DNA from 3 places in the Gordonia sp. 852002-50395_SCH5434458 genome. Region 1 is predicted to be linked to each of the others. Evidence: riboswitches for the same ligand, from Rfam matches in the RefSeq annotation. Region 1 holds a riboswitch; each other region holds the start of a gene.

Region 1 (4,248 bases):
GCTTCGCGGCTGTCGACGACGCTGCCCGACAACCTCACGCGCACAGTGCTGTTGACCACGGGAGCCGAATCGAATGAGGCGGCGATCAAGATGGCCAAACTCGCCACCGGCCGGTACGAGATCGTCTCGTTCGACCGGTCGTGGCACGGAATGACCTCTGGCGCAGCGGCTGCCACGTTCTCGGCGGGTCGACGCGGCTACGGCCCGACGCTGCCGGGCAACTTCACGCTTCCCACCCCGAACGCCTACCGCTCGCCGTTCCGCAACGCCGACGGGTCCTACGACTGGGAAGCCGAACTGGAGTATGGGTTCGCGGCCGTCGACACGCAGTCGAACGGCTCGCTCGCCGCGTGCATCGTCGAACCGATCTTGTCGTCGGGTGGCATCATCGAGCTGCCCGAGGGCTACCTCGCGCGGCTGCGGCAGATGTGCGACGACCGGGGCATGCTGCTGATCCTCGACGAGGCGCAGACCGGACTCGGCCGTACCGGTACCATGTATGCGTTCGAGCGCGACGGAGTTGCCCCGGACATCCTCACACTCTCGAAGACTCTCGGCGCGGGCCTACCCGTGGCAGCCGTCGTGACGAGTGCGGAGATCGAAGACCGTTGTGCCGAGCGAGGATTCCTCTTCTACACGACCCATGCGTCGGATCCGCTCGCCGCGACCGTCGCCCTCACGGTGCTCGACGTGATCGAACGGGAGGGGCTCGTCGAGCGTGCCGCCAAGCTCGGAGATGTTCTGCGCGAGAGGCTGATCGGGCTGCGCGACGACGTCGAGGTTGTCGGCGACGTCCGGGGCCGCGGGCTGCTGCAGGGCGTCGAACTCGTGACCGACAAGGCGTCGCGCACTCCCGCAGATGCGTTGGGTGCCAAGGTGACTGCAGCCTGCCTCGAGCGCGGACTGCACATGAACATCGTCCAGCTACCCGGCATGGGCGGCATCTTCCGCATCGCCCCGCCGCTGACGATCAGCGACGACGAACTGCACCAGGGCCTCGACATCCTGACCGACTCCCTCGCCGCGTCGCTCTGAGTGCGGGTGGTTCGGCGCGGGGGTGTGGGCTCCACGACGCGGGCACGCACCCACTACCCCGACGTCAACCGAGCTCGACGACGCCGAGCGCGCGCAGGACGGTCGCGAGCTTCGCCGACGTCTCGTCGAGCTCTGCCTGCGGCTCCGACCCGGCGACGATGCCGCCGCCTGCCCAGGTGTGGACGTGACGACGATCGTCGGACAGTTCGAGCGAACGGATCGTCACCATCCACTCGCCGTCGCCCGCGGAGCCCGACCATCCGACGGCGCCCGCGTAGAATCCACGACGCTCCTCGTGATTCGAGATGAACTGTGCTGCAACATCTCCCGGTGTTCCGCACACCGCAGGGTTCGGGCTCAGCAGCAGTGCGAGGTCGAGTGCGGTGATCGTCGGATCGCTCAGCACGCCGCGAATCGCTGTCGCGAGGTGCCACATCTCGCCGGTTGAGACCAGCGAAGGCTGATCGGGCACGTCGAGTTCGCGACAGATCGGCTCGAGCGCGTCGCGGAGATGGTCGACGACGAACGCGTGCTCGGCCCGGTCCTTCGTCGAGGCGAGCAGTACCCGGCCGGCAGCATGGTCGACGTCGGGGTCTGCTGAGCGCGCCGCCGATCCCGCGTAGGGGCGGCACGTAACCTCGAGACCTTGCTTGCGCAGCAACACTTCTGGGCTAGCTCCGATGAGCCATCGAGCGCGCGGGTCGGTGTGCTCGTCGACGCTGAGGTCGACGAGAAACGCAGAGTGCTCGGCGTTTCCGTACGCCAGGGCTTCGAGAAGTCGGTCCGGGTCGACGGGAGGTTCGACATCGAATTCGACGGCGCGCGCGAGCACGACCTTCGACAACGCCCCCGCGTCGATCTCGTCGATGGCACGTGCGACCCGGTCCCGATGCGTCGCGGCGTCGGGAATCAATGTGACGCGCTCGGCGTGAGCAGGCTCCGGCGCTTGCCCCACGATCGCCGAACCGCTGTGCGTGATGGTTTCGGGAACCAGCAGCGCGGCGTCGTCGGCGGCTGTGAACCCGATCGCCCCGGTGACGGCGCCGATGCGCCCGGAACGCAACGCCTCGGCAGCCTCGGTGGCGTCGGTGAATCCCGCGGAAGCGCCACGCGCTCGAACGGTGCCGTGCGGCCTGGACAGGACGAAGACCTCCGAAGCTGGCATGGATTCACGCTACCGGTTGCGTGGAAGCGCAACCGCGCACAGACCGGCGCGGCCGGCGCGCAGAATCGGGCTCGATAACACGCTCGGCGATCGCACCCTCGGCCGCCTTTCGTGCACGCTGAGTGAAAGTTGACAGCTCAGCGTCGCGTCGGTGATCCTTGGAACAGGTCATGAGTGCCAGCGACAAGCCCCGGCTAGCTGGTCGGCAACCCTCCTCCGCGGTGGGGTGCTCCGGGTGACGACCTGGCCGTGCCCAGGGTGGGTACGGCAAGCGTGGATTCCAAGGAGACTATTCGATGACTGCTGTCGTCACCCGTTCGCACACCGAGTTCTCGCAGGCCAAGGCTGTTTCGCCTGCGCAGACCCCAACTATCGCCCCACTCGCCGACGTCGTCGGCGCCGCCGAATGCGCGCCGCTTTCCGACGGTACGACGGTGCGCTACGCCAACTTCGACTACGCGGCCAGCGCCCCCGCACTCAGCGCGGTGGCTGATGCCGTCGCCGACTCGCTGAGCACCTACGCCAGCGTGCACCGCGGCGCGGGACATCTGTCGCAGGTCACGACGCGTCGCTACGAGGAGTGCCGCGAGACCGTTCGACGCTTTGTCCGTGGTCGCGCCGACGACGCCGTCGTGTTCACTCGCAACACCACCGACGCGATCAACCTCGCGGCGCATGTGACGCCTGGCGACGTTGTCGTTCTCGACATCGAGCACCACGCGAACCTGCTTCCATGGGTCGAACGCAAAGACAAGTGGACACGCATCGTCGAAGTTGCGTCGACCATCGATGAGACTCTCGCCGCCGTCGAGCGCGAACTCGCAGCCAAGCCCGCCGCGCTACTTGCGGTGACCGCGGCGTCGAACGTGACCGGCGAGGTCCTCCCGATCTCGCGACTCGCATCGATTGCGCACCGGCACGGCGCCCGAATCCTCGTCGACGCCGCACAACTCGTCGCGCATCGCCCGGTGTCGATCGTCAGCCACGGCATCGACTACCTCGTCTTCTCGGGCCATAAGCTCTACGCGCCGTTCGGCGCGGGTGTGCTGATCGGACGCACCGACTGGCTCGACGCCGCGCAGCCGTATCTGGCGGGCGGCGGTGCAACGGCAGACGTCGACGTCGAGGCCGGTTGCGCGTCGGTGTCGTGGCACACGGGTGCAGCGCGTCACGAAGCGGGATCTCCTAATGTGTTGGGCGCCATCGCGATTGCTGCCGCATGCGACGCGATCACCGATCTCGGACACGAGTGGATCGGCGCGCACGAGGCGTACCTGTGCGCACAACTCGACGCCGGACTCGCCGAGATCGACGGAGTCACCCCCCTTCGTGTCTTCGACGACGGCCTCGAGCGCGTCGGCATCGCAGGCTTCACCGTCGACGGCCATAGCCCGCGCGAGGTGGCGGAGTACCTGAGTTCGGAACACGGCATCGGTGTGCGCGACGGAAAGTTCTGCGCTCACCCGCTTCTCGACCGACTCGGTTATCCCGACGGCGCCGTACGCGCGAGCTTCGGACTCGGCAGCTCGTCCGACGACGTCGACCGCCTGCTCCACGCGCTGCGCTGCCTGAGCGATCGCAGCGCCGACGCCCCCGACATCCACCACCGAAAGGCACACTCGTGACGATCCAATCGAGTTCTCCGACAGACGTTCTCGCCGACCAGCTCCTTGCTGCCGACACCGGCGTCATCACCATCGGCCGCCCGGCGCTGCGGGTTGCGATCGTCGGCGACGCCGGTGCCGCCGAACTGCCGATCGTCGTGCGACGTTCGACGCTGCGCGACGCCCAGCGCACTCGCTCGCTACTGCGGGCCGGCACCCGTGACACCGCGAACTTCTCGGTAGCACTGGCTGTCGAGGTTGCGATCGCACCGCATCCGGGGTCGGCGCGCGCGTCTGTCGCCTCGGTGTCGGCTGCCGGCTCGGCGGTGACGTCCGTGGGGGATCGCGCAGAGACCGTGCGCTACGTCGGCACCCCGCACGGCCTGGCCACACTGATCCGAGACATCTACGCGGCAGAGGTCGCCGACGCCGTGCTCATCGTGC
Region 2 (4,248 bases), on a different contig from region 1:
TGCTTCTCGTCGTACTTCAGGCTCAGTACCGGACCGAAGAACAGTTCGACCTTGCCGTTGGCCAGACCCAGGAAGATGGGCGCCGTGTCGTTAAAATACTGGACGGTCCAGGGCTTCTTGCCGATCTTGGCGCAGTCGTCGACGTGCGAGCTCAGCAGTGTCTGAAAGGTCGATCCGGGAGTGGTCGCGATGGTGTAACCGCACACATCGGTGATGGTCGAGACCTTCTGCAGGTCAACGCGTTTCGAGCCGAGGAAGCCCTGTCCGTCGTTGAGGTAGGTCGAGAAGTCGAGGACTTTCTCACGTTCGGCTGTGACTCCGAAGTTCGCCTGTCCTACTTGGTATTTCCCGTTCTGGACGCCGGGGATGATCGAGGCGAATGTTCCGTACTCGACGTTCCAGTTGACACCGAGGACCTTGCCGATCGCGTCACGCAAATCGAGATCGAGTCCGACGTTCTTGTCGTCGACCACACCACCGTGCGGCAGGTTCGACGTCCCGGGTGTCTGCGTGGTGCCGACGGTCAGGGTTCCTGCAGAGCGCACGCTCTCAGGCAGTTCGGCGCTGATTGCGTCGTCCTTTGCGATCTTGCTGGTGATGTCCTGTGTCGGAACGGCCGACGCCTCTGCAGAGTTCGCTGTGTCGTCCGACGACGAGCCACAGCCACTCAACACGATACTGCCGACCACTGCGCCGGACGCCAACATAGCGAGGATACGTGGGCGGTTCTTCATCGTTCTGGTCCCCTTGTCTGAATTCTTCTGTGTAGTAACTGGTTACGGCACGCAGAGGTGACCATCGTGCACATTCGCACGGGTACTCTCATAGCACCGCGGAGAGAAACGCTTTCGTGCGCTCGTGCTGCGGGTCGTCGAGAATCTCTGCGGGAACCCCGGATTCGACGATGCGCCCGCCGTCGAGGAAGATCGCCTGGTCGGCAACTTCACGTGCGAACCCGATCTCGTGCGTGACAATCACCATGGTCATGCCGCTGCGTGCGAGATCGCGGATCACGGCCAAAACCTCGCCGACGAGTTCAGGATCGAGCGCGCTTGTCGGTTCGTCGAACAGCATGAGGCGCGGCTTGAGCGCCAAGGCTCGGGCAATGGCGACACGTTGCTGCTGACCGCCGGAGAGCTGGCGTGGGTAGGCACTTTCGCGTCCAGCCATGCCGACACGTTCGAGCAGATCGCCGGCTCGTGCGACAGCTTCGCCGCGCGGGATACCCGCAGCCAACCGTCCTTCGATCACGTTCTGCTGCACGGTCATATGCCCGAAGAGGTTGAACTGCTGGAAGACCATCCCGATGGTGGCGCGCTGACGCGCGATCTCACGATGGGACAGTTCGTGCAGCTTTCCCGACGACGGCCGGTATCCGATGATCTCGCCGCCGACCTCGACGAACCCGCTGTCGGGCTTCTCGAGGTGATTGATACAGCGCAGTAGCGTCGACTTGCCGGAGCCCGACGGTCCGAGCAGCACGGTTACAGTGCCACGCGGGACGTCGACGTCGATGCCGTCGAGGACTTTGTGGAGTCCGAAACTCTTGCGCAGTCCTCGGATTCGGACGAGAGGTAGCGTCTCGTCGTAGGTGTGATTGTCATGCCCGGCCGTGGTGTACCCGCGGCGCGTGGTCGAAAAGCTCACGCGCCCACCGCACCTTCGTTACGACGATCAAACCTGCGAAGGTCGGTACGCACTCGCCCGAACAGCGGCAAGTTCTCACGGACCGTCGTCCAGAAGCCTTGTTGCGGTCGGCGATTGCCACGCGAGTAGTGACGTTCGACGAAGTACTGCCCTACCGAGAGCACACTGGTGACGATGATGTACCAGATGGTCGCGACCAACAGCAGAGGCAGGATCAGGTAGTTCTGCTGGTAGATCAGCTGTACGGAGTAGAGCAGGTCTTGGACGGCGATCACACTGACGATCGACGTCGCCTTGAGCAGACCGATGAGCAGATTGCCCGACGCCGGGACGATCGCCGGCATGGCCTGCGGCAGGATGATTCGACGGAAGATGCGATACCGACTGAGCCCCAACGCTTCTGCGGCCTCCGCCTGACCGCGGTCGACGGAGAGGATGCCCCCGCGCACGATCTCGGCAGCGAAGGCCGCGACGTCCAGGGTCAGTGCGACGAACGCTGCCAGCACGCCCGAGAACAGGTGCGCCGTATCGGCTTTGACGAACTCCGGACCGAACGGAATCCCTAGTGACAGTTGCGGATACAGCGAGGCCAGCTCGTACCAGAAGAGCAACTGGACAAGCGGCGGAATAGATCGGATCAACCAGACGTAGCCTGCGCTCAGCGTCGACAAGATGGGATTCGACGACAAGCGCATCACGGCGAGCAGAATCCCCAATGCGAAGCCGCACACCATGACTGACGCAGTCAGCCACAAAGTCAAGCCGAGGCCGCGCAGAACTGATGCGTGGAAGAAGTAGTCGCCGACCACATCCCACTGGAACCGCGGATTGGTGATCAGCGTGTGCACCAGCATTGCCGCAAGCACGAGAACCACGGCGCTACTCACCCACTGGCCGGGCTTGCGCGCCTTGACCAGCTTGGCCGAAAGCAGTTCTGCGTCACGCGGTTCGCTGGTCAGCGGACGCGACTGCGCAGCGGAAAGTTCAGCGGTCACAGGTATCGGTCTTCAATCCTCGATGTCGTTGTTACGGCAGCGGCGAGCGCCTGCTTCCGTCGGGTTGTCACCTGGAGCACCCCACCACGACGGAGGGTTGCCGGCCAGCAAGCCAGGGCTGGGCGCTGACACTCATAACCGACGCCAGGTTAGTGCCAGGTCGACGCCGCGCCGAGGGTATGAATCTGCGCGATTCTTAGGGTCGCGAAGTGGACGGTCGGATTGTTCGCGAAGGCGTCGCCCCTGTGCCCCGCGGTGGAACACATATCGTGGGCACAACGCCGACACGAGGAGAGCCTTATGACCGAGCTATTCGAGATCACCCGCTTGATCCAGGCCGAGCCGTCGGCGATCTTTGAGCTTCTGACCACGCCAGAAGGTCACGTCGCCATCGACAGCTCAGGCATGCTGCAAAGTGCGGAAGGGTCGACGGTCGGCGCGGTGGGCGATGAGTTTGTCGTCCACATGGATCGCGAATCGCTCAACGACCTTCCGATGGGTAAGTACGACGTGAGGGTGATCATCACGGGCTACGAGCAGAACCGGTGGGTCGAATGGACGATCATCGGCACCGTCCGACCGCCCCTCGATCACCGCTACGGATACCGACTCGAACCGACTGACGACGGCACGCTCGTCACGTCGTACTACGACTGGAGCCGCGTGACCCACGAGGACATCAAAGGCCGGTTCCCGATCATTCCCGAGGCCGGGCTACGCGCGACGCTCGGGATTCTGGCGCGGACGGTTGAGAATCAATAGCGTCCCGCCGACGTCGACCTCACTTCAACGACGCGTCGTCGCCCATCACGGCGCCCTCGCGGCGAGGATCGGCCCCGCCGAGCCAGCCGTTGCCTGAGCGCTGTAGTGCGCTGAGCCCGCTGGACTGATCGTCGACCGACACCTGTTCTCCGCGTTCGCGCAATCCCTTGACGAGCGGATCGTCGGCGCCGCCGTTCGCAGTGTTGACCAGCGGGTGCTCGCCGCCGACATTCGACGTCGGGGTGTTGGCCGTACCGAAGTCGATCATCGACACGGCCTGCTGCGGGTTCAGCTTCCAATCCAGCATTCCAACAAGCGTTTTCACGACGAACTGGATGATCACGGAGCCGCCGGGCGAGCCGAGAGCAGCGCTGAGGGTGTCCGGCGCACCGTTGGCTCCCGGCTGCATAACGAGGGTCGGGGCCATCGATGATCGCGGCCGCTTGCCCGGCGAAACCCGGTTGGCGAGAAGCGCTCCCGACTCGTCGCGTGGCTCAGCGGAGAAGTCGGTGAGCTGATTGTTGAGGATGAAGCCGTCGACCATATGGAAGCTGCCGAACGCCGATTCGACGGTCGTCGTCATCGACGCCACGTTGCCGTACTTGTCGGCGACGGTGATGTGGCTGGTTCCGTGTTCTGTGCCGGTGTACGAACCGAGCGGGACCTCACCGAGGTCTCCGGGCTGTGCCTTACCCAGCGACGTGTTCGGTTTGATCAGTGCCGCACGCTGTTTCAGGTAGGTCGGATCCAACATCGTCGCTACACCCTTGCCCGGCAACGGGATGAAGTCGGGATCGGCGATGTACTTGTCACGGTCGGCATAGGCGAGGCGTTCGGCCTCGTT
Region 3 (4,248 bases), on a different contig from region 1:
TTCTCCGGTGTCGACTCTCCTGGTCCAGGCTTCGGCGCATGCGCGCCGCCGGGAGCCTCAACCGGCTGCGAAGAGCCGCCGAGCGGCGCCTGTGTTTGCAGTGAGCCGCTGCCGGCAGGAGGCGTCGACGCAGCTTCGGTACCGGTCCCGTCACCTGTGCCTGCGCCACCCGAGCCGACAGGATCGTCGACGCCTTGTCGGCCGGAGATTCCCCCGCCGGAGATTCCATCAGTACCCGAGGCACTGCGCGCTTCGGGCCCGCCGAGAGTCTTCGCGGTGTCCACGGCCCCCGGGGCGTCGGCAATCTTCTCCGATGCTGACAGCGCCGCCACCGACGCGGTCTGGCTGGTGGTCGTCGGGGTGCGCAGCGACGCGAGCCGCTCTTCGAACGCGACCAGCGACGGTCGGTACGCGGGTCCGGGAATGCCGGTGACATCGCGGCCGGTCAGTGTGTAGGCCCAGAACTTTCCGAAGTTCACCGGCATCGACGCGATGCTCCTGACAGTGGTCCGCAACGCGTCGACGCCCTGACCCCAGAGCACCGGGTTCCACGTGAACAGCCCCTGTGCCATGTTCTGGAACGTGTAGACGTCGGTGAGCACCCCGCCGTAGCCGAGGTCGGGCAACTGCGGGAACCAACCCATGGCCCACCGGATCGGCGGCTGGAAGTCGGCCAGTGTGATGCCGAGGATGTCCGGGAACTTCCACCGCTTGCTCACGAGGTCGGGCACGGTCCAGCCGAGACCGAGCTTGTCGACGAACTGCTGGGTGAGAACCCATGCCGACGACGGCACGACGAGCTGGCAGGTGTTGACCTCAGCGGTGGTGTCCTGGCAGTCCAACGGCTTGACTCCCCAGGCGTCCCACAGGGCTCCGTTGGTGGCTGGCAGATACATGTAGAGCGGATACAGACCGTGCTTGACCCAGTAGCCCGCGAGGCCGTCGAGGGCCCCGATCGGGTCGTGAAGCGGATCGGGAAGATCGCAGATCGGATCGCCCGTGAAGCACACGGTGGTCACCGGAATCCCGCCGAAGTCGTCGACGTCGCGTCCGCCTGCCATGGTCAGTCCGGGGATCACGCCGATCAGGACGCGTTCGATGCCCTGTCCGTAGAGAGTTCCCGCTTGCCGCGGATCGGAGTAGAGCAGTCCGGACACGCCGGTCGATGAGATCTCGTAGCCAGACGTGTTGCCGGTGCCGATATCTGTGAGTACGTCGCCGCCGATTCCTGCGCCCTGCGAGTACCCGACGATCACGACGGGTTTGCCATCACACTGCGCCTGATAATTCGCCACAGTCGACATCGTTGCCGCGACGCCCTGCGACTGACTGTCGTCGAATCCGAAGGCACCCAACGGCCAGATCGACGCCGGATACTCGACGCGCTCGACGGTGTAGCCGGCATATTGGGGTTGGCGCGTGACGCCGTCGAGCAGATGTCCCTGGGGGTCCCACGTACCACCGACGAAGACGAGTGCGCCGTTGCCGCAATTGTCGGCGGTCTCGGCCCGCGCGACACCCGCGCCGGAGGTTTGACCTATGGCGAGGAGAACCGCTGCGACTGCGGCGAGTCCGAGTGTGCTCGCCGCAGTGATCGATCGCCGGAAACCGAAGTGACCACCCATGCGTTCTCCACCAATCCGGACGATCTGTACCGCGTCGCCGCGAGTCGTCGGCGTTCCGCTCCGGCCGAGTTACTCGCGAATGTTCGGATCGTAGAATTTCGTGACCCACGCCACAGCAGAATCCGACGGTCGAACAGCGAACCGACGACGATGGACGCCAAATTCGACTGTTCGGACTACACGAGAGACCCTCAATCGCGGCCTTTTCGACGCCCGCACGCAATGTCGCCGCAGCGATGCCTTGTCCACCCCAAGAACCAGGCTGCGTCGGAGGGTTCTCACTTCATTTCGGCCGTGTTATATCCTTGACGCCAGGTCATGAGTATCAGCGCAAAGCCCCGGCTCGCTGATCGGCAACCCTCCAACCGCGGTGGGGTGCTCCGGGTGATGACCGGGTTGTGGGACCCCGTTCTGCGACGATCCTTCGTCGATGATGGTTTCGGGTCCCCAGCAAGCGCGGGTCCGAAGGTCGGACCCCAACAGGGTCGTCGTGCCCTGCCGACCGTAGAAAGTGATGCGTATTCAATGTCTGACGTCGACGTCGACCAGAATCCAGCCGACAACTGGAGTTTCGAGACCAAGCAGATTCACGCAGGCCAGACAGCCGACGCGGCGACCAACGCCCGCGCTCTGCCGATCTACCAGACCACGTCGTACACGTTCAACGACACCACCCATGCCGCGAATCTGTTCGGCCTCGCCGAGCCAGGCAACATCTACACGCGCCTGATGAATCCGACACAGGATGTCGTCGAGCAGCGTCTCGCCGCTCTCGAGGGCGGTGTCGCGGCGCTGCTCGTCGCGTCGGGTCAGGCTGCGGAGACATACTCGATCCTCAACATCGTCGAGAACGGCGGGCACGTCGTGTCGAGTCCGCGCCTCTACGGCGGAACGTACAACCTCTTCCACTACACGCTGCCCAAGCTCGGCATCGAGGTCACGTTCGTCGAGGATCCGGAAGATCTCGACTCGTGGCAGGCCGCGGTGCGCGACAACACGCGCGCGTTCTACGGCGAGTCGATCTCCAACCCGAACAACGAGATCCTCGACATCGAGGGCATCTCGGAGGTTGCACATCGCAACGGCGTGCCGCTCATCGTCGACAACACCGTCGCCACCCCGTATCTGCTCAACCCGCTCGCGCATGGCGCCGACATCGTCGTGCACTCGGCCACCAAGTACATCGGTGGGCACGGCACCGCGATCGGCGGCGTGATCATCGACGGCGGCACCTTCGACTGGCGTGTACAGCGCGACGGCAAAGACCTCTTCCCCGGTTTCACCACGCCCGACCCGAGCTACCACGGTGCGGTCTTCGCCGATCTCGGCGCTCCCGCGTACGCACTCAAGGCACGTGTGCAGTTGCTCCGCGACACCGGCGCAGCCATCTCGCCGTTCAACGCGTTCCTGCTCGCACAGGGTCTCGAGACCTTGAGCCTGCGCGTCGAGCGTCACGTCGCCAACGCGCAGCGCGTCGCCGAGTACCTCAACGACAACCCGCAGGTCGAGGAGGTCTACTACGCCGGACTGTCGTCGTCGCCCTGGTACAAGCGCGGCCAGGAGCTCGCACCGAAGGGGCAGGGCGCTGTCATCGGGTTCGAGATCGCAGGCGGCGTCGACGCGGGCAAGCGGTTCGTCGAGGCGCTCACACTGCACAGCCACGTCGCCAACATCGGTGATGTGCGCTCACTGGTGATCCACCCCGCATCGACCACCCACAGCCAGCTGACCCCCGAGGAGCAACTCGCCGCGGGTGTCACCCCCGGCCTCGTCCGCCTCGCGGTGGGCATCGAGGGAATCGACGACATCCTCGCTGACCTCGACCGGGGTTTCGAAGCAGCCAAGTAGACAACGCAGAGCAAGGAGCGAGGACACCTGTGTCGGTGAGCATCGACCCGCAGACGGATACAGAGCAACGGCCGGACTGGGAGAACGCCCCGGACGGCCAGATGCTCAGCGCCCGTCTCGGGTCGATCTCACTCGACAACGGTGAGCAGATCGACGACGTGACCCTCGCCTTTCAGCGGTGGGGAAAACTGTCGCCTGCTCGCGACAACGTCATCCTCACGCTGCACGCCCTGACCGGCGATTCACACGTGACCGGACCCGCCGATGCTGCTCATCCCTCCCCCGGCTGGTGGGACGGTCTGATCGGTCCCGGCGCGGCAGTCGACACCGACGAATGGTGCGTCATCTCGGCAAACGTGCTCGGCGGATGCCGTGGATCGACCGGGCCCGCATCGCTGGACCCCACCGGCCGACCGTGGGGTTCGAGCTTCCCGCAACTCACCGTGCTCGATCAGGTCCGCGCCGAAGTCGCACTGATGGATCATCTGGGCATCGAGAGCATCGGCGCGGTTGTGGGCGGCTCGATGGGCGGCGCACGCGCACTCGAGTGGATCATCGAGTACCCCGAACGGGTTCGAAGCGCACTCGTGCTCGCCGTCGGCGCTCGTGCGACGGCCGACCAGATCGGTACGCAGACAACGCAAATCGCAGCCATCACGTCCGATCCGGCGTGGCACGGCGGCGATTATCACGGCACCGGCGAGGCGCCGACGACCGGAATGGGAATCGCGCGTCGGATCGCGCACCTGACCTACCGCAGCGAACCGGAGCTCGA

What was found. A riboswitch is a leader RNA that binds a small molecule or an ion and turns the genes downstream of it on or off. The one in region 1 is predicted to bind S-adenosylmethionine.
Region 2: linked by a shared signal. The riboswitch ahead of A5785_RS22135 (amino acid ABC transporter permease) and the one ahead of A5785_RS15740 (aminotransferase class V-fold PLP-dependent enzyme) in region 1 are both predicted to bind S-adenosylmethionine.
Region 3: linked by a shared signal. The riboswitch ahead of A5785_RS07430 (bifunctional o-acetylhomoserine/o-acetylserine sulfhydrylase) and the one ahead of A5785_RS15740 (aminotransferase class V-fold PLP-dependent enzyme) in region 1 are both predicted to bind S-adenosylmethionine.

The regions. Positions count from the first base shown of each region.
Region 1 is NZ_LZTC01000067.1:62,197-66,444, forward strand. Features, by position in the region: gene A5785_RS15730 (aspartate aminotransferase family protein) at 1-1,035, shown strand, start outside; gene A5785_RS15735 (isochorismate synthase) at 1,100-2,200, opposite strand; SAM riboswitch class IV at 2,367-2,480, shown strand; gene A5785_RS15740 (aminotransferase class V-fold PLP-dependent enzyme) at 2,497-3,825, shown strand; gene A5785_RS15745 (hypothetical protein) at 3,822-4,248, shown strand, end outside.
Region 2 is NZ_LZTC01000103.1:2,158-6,405, reverse strand. Features, by position in the region: gene A5785_RS22145 (transporter substrate-binding domain-containing protein) at 1-734, opposite strand, end outside; gene A5785_RS22140 (amino acid ABC transporter ATP-binding protein) at 823-1,563, opposite strand; gene A5785_RS22135 (amino acid ABC transporter permease) at 1,644-2,642, opposite strand; SAM riboswitch class IV at 2,665-2,782, opposite strand; gene A5785_RS22130 (hypothetical protein) at 2,943-3,404, shown strand; gene A5785_RS22125 (gamma-glutamyltransferase family protein) at 3,424-4,248, opposite strand, start outside.
Region 3 is NZ_LZTC01000035.1:214,463-218,710, reverse strand. Features, by position in the region: gene A5785_RS07435 (cutinase family protein) at 1-1,625, opposite strand, end outside; SAM riboswitch class IV at 1,940-2,088, shown strand; gene A5785_RS07430 (bifunctional o-acetylhomoserine/o-acetylserine sulfhydrylase) at 2,151-3,473, shown strand; gene metX (homoserine O-acetyltransferase MetX) at 3,503-4,248, shown strand, end outside.